Regions from separate parts of the Paenibacillus campi genome, predicted to be linked through region 2. Evidence: a T-box and tRNA genes for the amino acid it is inferred to sense, from the RefSeq annotation. Region 2 holds a T-box; the other holds one or more tRNA genes.
The links. The T-box of region 2 lies ahead of leuS (leucine--tRNA ligase). A T-box ahead of a tRNA ligase gene usually reads a tRNA of that ligase, here a tRNA-Leu.
Positions count from the first base shown of each region.

Region 1: it encodes a tRNA-Leu, which carries the amino acid that the T-box ahead of leuS (leucine--tRNA ligase) is inferred to sense. The anticodon was not compared.

Region 1 covers NZ_JAXSQZ010000002.1:439,605-444,585, reverse strand. The annotation lists gene U1I11_RS07140 (alpha-glucuronidase) at 1-1,187, opposite strand, end outside; gene U1I11_RS07135 (hypothetical protein) at 1,274-1,789, opposite strand; tRNA gene U1I11_RS07130 (tRNA-Leu) at 2,230-2,315, opposite strand; gene gtfA (sucrose phosphorylase) at 3,086-4,534, opposite strand; gene U1I11_RS07120 (glycoside hydrolase family 13 protein) at 4,597-4,981, opposite strand, start outside.
Region 2 covers NZ_JAXSQZ010000002.1:294,451-299,431, reverse strand. The annotation lists gene leuS (leucine--tRNA ligase) at 1-2,178, opposite strand, end outside; T-box leader at 2,286-2,553, opposite strand; gene U1I11_RS06600 (MFS transporter) at 2,633-3,883, opposite strand; gene U1I11_RS06595 (FGGY-family carbohydrate kinase) at 3,979-4,981, opposite strand, start outside.

The DNA of each region.
Region 1 (4,981 bases), 150 kb from region 2:
AGCGGATCAGCCGTAGACAATCCGCCCGCTTCAATCGGTGCCGCAAAATTCACGCTTAAATAAAGCCGAATCGCATACCGACGCAAAATATTCGCTACCTCCGCCACATCCGGCAAAAAAGCATCGGTAATAAACAACGTCTCTGTCGCATGCACATTCACATTGTTGATCGCAATTGCATTAAAACTAGCCGAAGCAAGCAGACGCGCATAATCATGCAGTCTATCCCAGTCACGGGTAAACGCATTATGTTGATACAAAAAAGACGGTCCAGCATAACCGCGCTCAATGCTGCCATCCGCATTGTCCCAATGATCGATCATACGTAATCGATTTGCCGGGCGACTGACGGTAGTTAATTGTTCCAACGGCTGTCCGGTGCCAAGATGGCGCAGCAGATGGAATGCACCATACAGCAGCCCTGCCGCGGTTGGGGCAAGGATGATGATTCTTGCACCTGCTGTATTGAGGTTGATGTTAGCAGTGGAGATAGCGTCAGAGCTAGTATGAGCGTGCGCTTTTGCTTCAGTAGCGTAGGTATGATCGCCTTGTGCAGTACGATCGCTATGTACAGCATCGCTACTGTCAGCCGGCAATGCGCGCAGTACATAACCTTCAGCACCTTGTGCCTCTCCATAACCGATACATTGCTGTATATCATCATATGCGTGTGGGTACATCGTAGTTAGCCATTCGGGAAGTTCGTAGGCGTTCGGTGTCGATATGTTGGATGTTGATGTTAGGGCTGATGCAGGTGCTGGGGTAGGTGTAATCAGCGTATGTAACGGAATGAGCCAAATGCCTGTATGTTGTCCGATAAAAGGGAATGGCTCTGGATTGGCAGTGCCATCGGTGTCCATATGTGTAGCGGTATGAGTGTCCGACTTCGCCTCGGTGTGCGGCGTCATATAGTTATATTGCACACTTTGTCCAAGCATCGCGCTAATGCCGCGTGCCAGCTCACTTGCTGCTGTCTGTACAACCGGATGCTGTTGCTCGGCGATGACATGGATATGACGACAACAGTTTGCCCATGCTTCTGCATTGTCGGTAGCCGGGAATGTTGGTAATGGCAGATAAGAAAGCCAAGCATCGTAGCCGGTTTCATAGCGTTGCAGATCACGTTCGGTATGGATCGTTTGCGATGATTGAGATAATGATGCAGCGGAGTAAGATTGGTTTGACATGATTGTCCTCCTGTGGTGTAGTCTGTTCTGTTTATCGTACCATTTTTGGATACGCTTTCAATTGATGGATTATAGGTTGTTACCCCTTATTTTTTAGGTTGGGCAATAATTAAAGATTGAATATTTTTTGTTACCTTATCTTCTTCTATCTTCTCCTCATAAATTTTGTTCACCATCGAACATAAAATACTTGTGCGTTTTACTCTAGAGTAAATATTTCTTGAATAAACCATTGCAAGTATTCCTATTGCAAAAAGTCCTAAACTTGCTATGAGTGCGCTTGATAACATGTATCCTGTTTTACCGCTTACTCCTTCCAATTGCTCCTGTACCTTAGCTGAATAATTACTAGCAAATGTAAGCGCAGCATTTCCTAAAGTAGCATATATAGCAAATCCAGCAATCAAAGTATTGCCTGCTTTTGCACTTTCAAATTCTCCTTGTAAATCGTCTTTCAGCAAGCCTAATTCTTCTATGCTAAAAGTCTTTTTCAAAATCATTTTTATATCATTTAATTCTTCAAACGTAGTTTTACGAGTGATTTTAAATGTTTTAGTTAAATAATTATAGCCACTATTGCTTGCTAATAGACTTTTACTCATCCATATTCAACTCTTTTCTAGTTTGAAAATAAATACAGATATTAAGAATATATGCTACACAGTTTAACAAGTTTCTATATAAACACTATATCGACAAATCAAGCGTAAAATTTTGTTTTTATATTATAGCCTAATATGAAAATGAGGCTGAATTTTTCCAACCTTAAAACGCAATATCATAGCTATTCAATGACGTTGCTACATCATCGCATATAGGACAAGGCGAGATAAAAAAGACGTAATTCCGTAAGGAACTGCGTCGTTAAATGCATCTTTCTATACTCCGTTGTAATATTTGTATGTGCATCAGATACGTAGGTAAGAATCAACAGCGTATCGTAGTATTTTTGCAGATAATTACATGGATACACAAAAAAGACGGCTCCTTCTTATTGAAGAAACCGTCCGTAAACCCCATACCTTTGCGGATTTTATACGTATGCCGAGGACGGGGGTCGAACCCGTACGGTAGTCACCTACCGCAGGATTTTAAGTCCTGTGCGTCTGCCTATTCCGCCACCCCGGCATAATATTAAAGTGTAGTTCTGTCACAGATGTTGCCTTAGTTACCATACTATACTATGTATGCTTGCATTCGATGATAGCTACTGTGATTGCCGAATACCAATATATCATATAACGAATTGTTCAACTTGTAAAGCAAAATTTTTTATACGATTTACCCATTATAAGCTAAGCCTTCACAATACCGATCACGACAAGCATTTCTCATCAAAAACAAGTATACTCTCACCTAGCAATTGACGTTTTCAGCTTACTTCCAGCAGCCATATTATTTAAGGCGTATACGCAAACTCGTAAGCTGCGAGCCGCACTTCACTGTGGGAAGGAAATAAGGAGTACAGACGACTTTTGAACAAGGAAATTTACCGCCTTTCCCTATTCGTAGATTCCCTTGTGAGACGGACGTCCGTCCCTTTATTCTGTACCGCAGTGGGGAGGCTCCAAAACGCTAGGTTTGCGTACACGCTCTAGTGTCCATCTTTAAATTATTTTACAGATCGTTCCTCATATGGTTCGTCTTCTTCCGACTAAGCTGTATATGCCACTGCTTTCATTGACAACTACAACATGATCTTTTCGACCGTTACTATGACCAAGTTGCGATTGTGAACACACTTATGAATATAAGCACATTACAAAAAGGAGCGTATGACTACACACGCTCCTTTCTCGCTGCAAAACCAAACTTTTACATATCGTGTATATATCGTGCCTTCCCCCAACACGACGAGCTTCCCTTCTTATCCCTACTCCCACTTTAAAAATAAGACTTTAAAACACCTTAACCCATCCCGCACCAGCACGATTCTCGCTAATTGTAAACGCATGTGTTTTCAAATTCGCTTCCAGGCGAGCTGCTGTATCGCTATTCGTCCACGTGATATGCAGCACATTGTCGCCAGCTTCCTCCACCGCAATCTCACCGTCAAATGCTAGACTCGTATTGCGGAAACGCAGCAGATCAAACAGCTTTTGTACGACCGGACGCTGTACTTGCTGTGCCACTTCATCTTTGCTGTAATAGTGACGATTAATATTGCGCCCTTCCTTCGTACGTTCCAGCAGCTCGATATCGTTTTCCCCTGCCAGCAAGCCGACATAATAAATTTGCGGGATGCCTGGCGCAAAACATTGGATCGCACGTGCGAGCAAATACGCTTGATCATTATTGCCGAGCGCAGAGTAGTACGTACAATTAATTTGGTAAATGTCCAGATTGTTGTACGCTTCGCTGCTGTAGATTTTTTTCACATTGGCACCTTTGCTGTACAGACTTTCGCGCGTCATTTCAGCTTCTTCGTCGGTCATTAAGTCTTTGACATCGACGACACCGATGCCGTCATGTGTATCCAATGTGGTGAACTGTTTGCGTGGGCAAATGTGCAGCCAATGTGCCAGACGATTCGTTTGTCCGCTATACAGCGCATGCAGCACGAGCATTGGCAGTGCAAAATCGTACACATAATAGCCTTGCTCAGCGATTTTGAGCTGGATGCTGTAATGCTCGTGAATTTCCGGCAACACTTCAACGCCATGCGCTTCGGTCAGGTCGGCAGCATATTTGAGCATATTCCAAATGTCCGGCTCAACGAAAAAGCAGTTAGTACCGATCTTTTTGTTAGCATAGGCAAATGCGTCCAGACGAATAACGGATGCGCCTTGCTCGGCGAGGAAATTTAGATGATCCCGAATAAAACGACGGGTCGTCTCGGTCGTAACGTCCAGATCGATCTGCTGCTCGTCAAATGTACACCATACTTTTTCCTGTGTGCCGTCTTGGAAAGTCACTTCCACATAAGGAGCACGTGGTTTACGTTTATAGATCAAGTCCACATCCGCAGCGGTCGGCTCGCCATTTGGCCAAAAATCTTTGTACCGAATAAACAGGTCAGCATATTCGGACTCGTCCTTTTTCGCCAAAAAATCTTGAAAATATGCCGATTGCTGTGAAATATGATTAATCATAAAATCGTACATCATATAAAATTTGTCGCTCATCCGGCGCACATCTGTCCAGCTGCCTAGCTCTGGATCAACTTGAGTGTAATCCATTGGCGCAAAACCACGATCGCCGGAAGACGGATAAAATGGCAGCAAATGCACACCGCCAATAACACCTTCCAAATGCTGGTCCAAAATGTCCGCCAGCTCGCCCATATGACTGCCTAGACTGTCGGCATACGTAATGAGCATTGCTTTGTTTTGAATCGACTTCGACATGTACGGATTCCCCTTTTCATCGTGTTAGTACTACACGCTCATTGGCTCACTTAAATGTACGGTCAGTTAGCTTGAATCGTACGGTAAATCACCGTTTCAAACGGACGAAGTGTACCGCTTTCATGATCGTCCATATTGCCGAGCATCCATTCGCCGCCGCTAATATCGGACAGTAAAATAGTGCTATTTGTAAAATTACACCAAACTGTCCAAAATTCCTGCTTGTATGTGCGCGTATAAGCACCAATTTGTTCGGAATCCGTATAAAGCGCCGCATAATCTCCATAAATGAGCGCTGGATGCGCTTTACGCAAACTTGCCAGACGGCGATAAAAATGCAGCACCGATTGCTCATCTTGAAGCTGTGCTGCCACATTAATCTCGGTATAATTCGGATTCACTTGCAACCACGGCTGTCCAGTCGTAAAGCCAGCGCTGGCGGAGTCA
Region 2 (4,981 bases):
CCACAGTTCCTCAGCGATATGCGGTGCCAGCGGAGACAGCAATTGCACAAAGTTTTCCATCGCCTGACGCGGCAACTCGTCTACTTTATACGCATCGTTAGTGAAGATCATCAACTGGCTGATCGCGGTGTTAAAGCGCAATGCTTCCATATCTTCGCTTACTTTTTTGATCGTTTTGTGCCATGTGCGTTTAAATGCATCATCGCCACCGTCAGCGACGATTTTCGGATTCAAGCTGCCGTCTTCACTAATAAACAGACGCCATACACGTCCGAGGAAACGGTACATGCCTTCCACGCCATTTTCATTCCACGGCTTGGTCGCTTCCAGTGGTCCCATAAACATTTCGTACAGCCGCAATGTATCTGCACCGTATTCGTTTACGATATCGTCTGGGTTAATCACGTTGCCGCGCGATTTACTCATTTTTTCATTGTTTGTGCCGAGGATCATACCTTGGTTAACGAGCTTGTGGAACGGTTCTTTCGTGTGTACAACACCGATATCGTACAACACTTTGTGCCAGAAACGGGCATACAGCAAGTGAAGTACCGCATGCTCGGCACCGCCGATATACAGATCGACTGGCAGCCAGTAGTCCAGCTTTTCTTTGGAGCACAGTTCCTGATCGTTTTTCGGATCGATATAACGCAGATAATACCAGCAGCTACCTGCCCATTGTGGCATCGTATTCGTTTCACGGCGCGCTTTCATACCGGTTTCTGGATCGATCGTGTTCACCCAGTCGGTAGCGTTTGCCAGTGGCGATTCGCCTGTACCAGAAGGCTTGATTTCGTCCAGATCAGGCAGCAGCAGTGGCAGACTGTCTTCCGACACCGGCTTGATTGTACCGTCTTCCAAATGCAAAATCGGAATCGGCTCGCCCCAATAACGTTGACGGCTAAACAGCCAATCACGCAGACGATAGGTCGTTTTGCCTTCGCCTTTCCCTTGCTGTTCCAACCATTCAATAATAGTCGGAATCGCTTGCTCGGTCGTCATGCCATCCAGCATACCGGAATTAACATGTTTGCCTTCACCTGTATAAGCTTCCTTGGTTACATCGCCACCCTCAACGACTTCAATGATCGGCAGTTCAAACTTTTGCGCGAATTCCCAGTCACGTGTATCGTGCCCTGGTACAGCCATAATCGCACCTGTACCGTAAGCAGCCAGCACATAATCGGCAATCCAGATCGGCAGTTTCGCGCCATTTACCGGATTGATCGCATAGGCACCTGTAAATACGCCTGTTTTGTCTTTATTCAAATCGGTACGTTCCAGATCGCTCTTATGCGAAGCTTTTTCCTGATACGCTTTGATCGCTGCTTGCTGATCCGTAGTTACGATTTGTTCCACCAGTGCATGTTCTGGTGCCAGTACGCAATATGTCGCACCGAACAATGTGTCTGGACGAGTCGTGAACACACGGATGTGCTGGTCACTGCCTTCGATTGCAAAGCTCACTTCTGCACCGGTCGATTTGCCAATCCAGTTGCGCTGCATGTCTTTGATGCTTTCCGCCCAATCCAGTTCTTCCAAATCATCCAGCAGGCGATCGGCATACTCGGTAATTTTCAGCATCCATTGACGCATCGGGCGACGAATGACCGGATGACCGCCACGCTCACTTTTACCGTCGATCACTTCTTCATTTGCCAGTACCGTACCGAGTGCAGGGCACCAGTTGACCGGAATTTCAGCGATATAGGCAAGCCCTTTTTTGTACAATTGCAGGAAAATCCATTGTGTCCATTTGTAATATTCCGGGTCGGTTGTGCTAATCTCACGATCCCAATCGTAGGAGAAACCGAGCGATTTGATTTGACGGCGGAAATTGTTAATGTTTTGTTTAGTAATTTCACGCGGATGACCGCCATTATCGATCGCATATTGCTCGGCAGGCAGACCGAATGCGTCCCAGCCCATCGGATGCAGTACATTAAAGCCTTTCATCCGTTTATAACGGGAAACGATATCGGTTGCTGTGTAACCTTCCGGATGTCCTACGTGCAAACCTGCCCCCGATGGATAAGGAAACATATCCATCACGTAAAATTTCGGTTTGCTCGTCTCATCCTCGGTTTTGAACGTTTTGTGTTGATCCCAGTAGCCTTGCCACTTCGGTTCAATCTCCTGTGGGCGATAACCTTGTGGAATTGTATGATTGTCTGTCATGCTTGTTCCTCCTTCGTAATTGGCACTTGCCTGTAACGCATGCTGTGCGGTATGTGCACTTGTCCGTAAACCACAAAAAAACCTCTCCATCCCCAGCGTAAACAATCGCTAGGGACGAGAGGTTGATCTCGCGGTACCACCCTAGTTAGCAAACGGTATGCTTCACCATTCACTCACTTAGTTGCCTGATAACGGTAGGAAGCCGATGCGGTTAAGATCAGGAACTTCAGGTCATCCTATCCGATGAGCTTGTTTCACAGATCGTTGCCCCATATCTCCAAGGTGAGTTCATTACGGCATCATATCGGCTTACACCACCCGCCGACTCTCTATTGCATGCTTGCCGCCATTACTATTCCTTTTCACTGAGCATTACGTATATCCGAACATCACTTGCCCGGCTGTAACAATATTTTCATTGTAGGAAAGTTAGCCGCTAAAGTCAATAAAACAATCACGCGATTTTGCCGCGCAGATTCGTTTTTGCTTTCAGACGGGCTTCTTCTTCTGGTGTCGTAATAAATCGCGTAATGATCGCGCTCATAAAATACAACACGGCAAATACCCATACAACCCCTTGCGCGCCAATCGAACCGATAAACGCATAGGCAATCGCCGGCGCAATAAATGCGGATAAACCGGCACCTAAATTGACGATCGACATCGCTGGCCCTTTATTTCCGCCCGATACGGATGGTGCCAGTGCAGCGATCGGTACATACCCTGCGAGCAACCCGCCCCACACAAAACCGACAATCGTCGTGATCCACAAATTGCCATTCGTCCATTCCGGTACATAATAAAGTAACAAGGTAAAAATTCCGCAGCCGACACCGCCAAACCACATCACCGTTTGGCGCCAACCAAATTTATCACCGATAATTCCAAACAATAAATTAAAGACGATATTGCCGAGAAAAATCGTGCCCCAAATGTTCAGCCAAGTCGTCGTCGTAATACCATATTGCGCCATATGAAGCGGCAAAAAGACCGGAAATCCATACGAACCGACACTGTTAATAATACGTACAATGCCGCTTAAGCCTACTTTGGGATGCGTTTTGACAATCGTTAAACCTTTGCCCAGCTCACGCAATGTTTCACGCGTATTGCCCGCTTTTTTAGGTAATTGATCCCGATTAAGCAGCAATGCAAACACCGCGCCAATCGCTGCCAATACGACTGCACTCCATAATGTCTGCATATAACCAAGATGGGTAATCGCATAACTGGAATAATAAGCGCCCAATACGAACATACCGCCGGAATAAGCGACCCAGAACCAACCGATGGCGGTACTCAGTCGTTTTTGCGGGCTACGGTAAGTGATCCACGTCAAAAACGAATACGCAAACAGCGGATAACCGAATCCTTTAATCGCGTACGTCAGCAGCATCATCGGATAATTAAGCGTAGACACACCAAAAGCGATAAATGCTGACGTGCCGATAATGTAAAATAAAAAGCCGAGCAACATCGATTTTTTGGCGCCAAATGCTTCCAAAAATACACCGGAAAACCATGAAGCAATCGCTAGTGTTACCCCATAAATCGTAAATAGCAATCCGGCATCCTGTACACTTAAGCCTTGTTCAACTAAATACGGGCTAAGCCACCCCGCCTCCAAACCATCGCCCATCATAAAAATCAACACGCCCAAATAACCCCATGCCAGTGTTTTCGGAATCCCTACGCGATCCAGTATGTTCATCACTTACACTCCTTTTTATGTTTGGTCATTGTGCTTGCTAACATGCTATAATGTACAGTTGCTTATCGTCTGCTGCATATGATTCACTGTTAACTATCCGAGACGGCGATGGCGATAGCTGTTGCTTGTGTTCGCTCAGCGAAAAATTGTTGAGCTTGTCGCCATTGTTCATAATCCTGTGTCAACGCAGCGGAAGATTGCGGCATAAAAGTTGTAACCGACTGCTGTTGTTCTACTTGATCTCGATAACCGAGTGCATGATTGCATATGGCTACCGCACCAGCGATCGATGCCTGTTCATACCCTGGTAATACGTGTATTTCCCGCCCTAACAAATCAGCTAATGTCTGGACGAGCAATTTGCTTTGCAGCCCTCCGCCACATGCACGAATAACCGGATTTCCCAGTGGACTTACCTGTACCAATTGTTCAAATTGTACTTTGATCGAAAAGGCAATTTCATACAATGCCGCTCTCACAAAATGCGCCCGCCGTAAGCTGTCCGCAAGCGGAGCATTGAACAAAAATCCGCCTTGTACCCGTGCATTTTTCTCGGTCGATAAATAGGCGCCTAGCGCAGCGATACACTCACTATCGCCCAACTCACTCATCTCCTGCTCCATGATCGCATAGCTCTCATTTGGATAAAAAATAGCTTTAAGCCGCTGATAATTCAGTCCGGTAATCCCAGGATTCGTCTCGATTAGCCATTGTCCTGGCGTTGTGTGGGCATTGATCCAAGCCGTTTGCGTCGGATCGCGCACAACTTGCGAGCTTACTTTGGCAATCGGTGTAGTCGTACCGGATACGATCACAATATCACCAGGCTGGGCAGCGGTGCTGGCGATCGCAAGCTGTGTGTCTCCGCCGCCTATAACAACCGGAATGTGTTCGCTTAATCCCAACTCGGCTGCACGATCTGCGGTGAGTGTACCGACTACTGTGCCTGACGGTACGAGTGGCGGCAATACCGCGGGATCGATGCCAAAATGCGCACACATTTCGGTAGACCATACGCCTGCGGTGACATCATATAACAACGTTTCACAAGCTTGGGAAGGTTCATACAGCAATTGACCGCTTAACTCATAC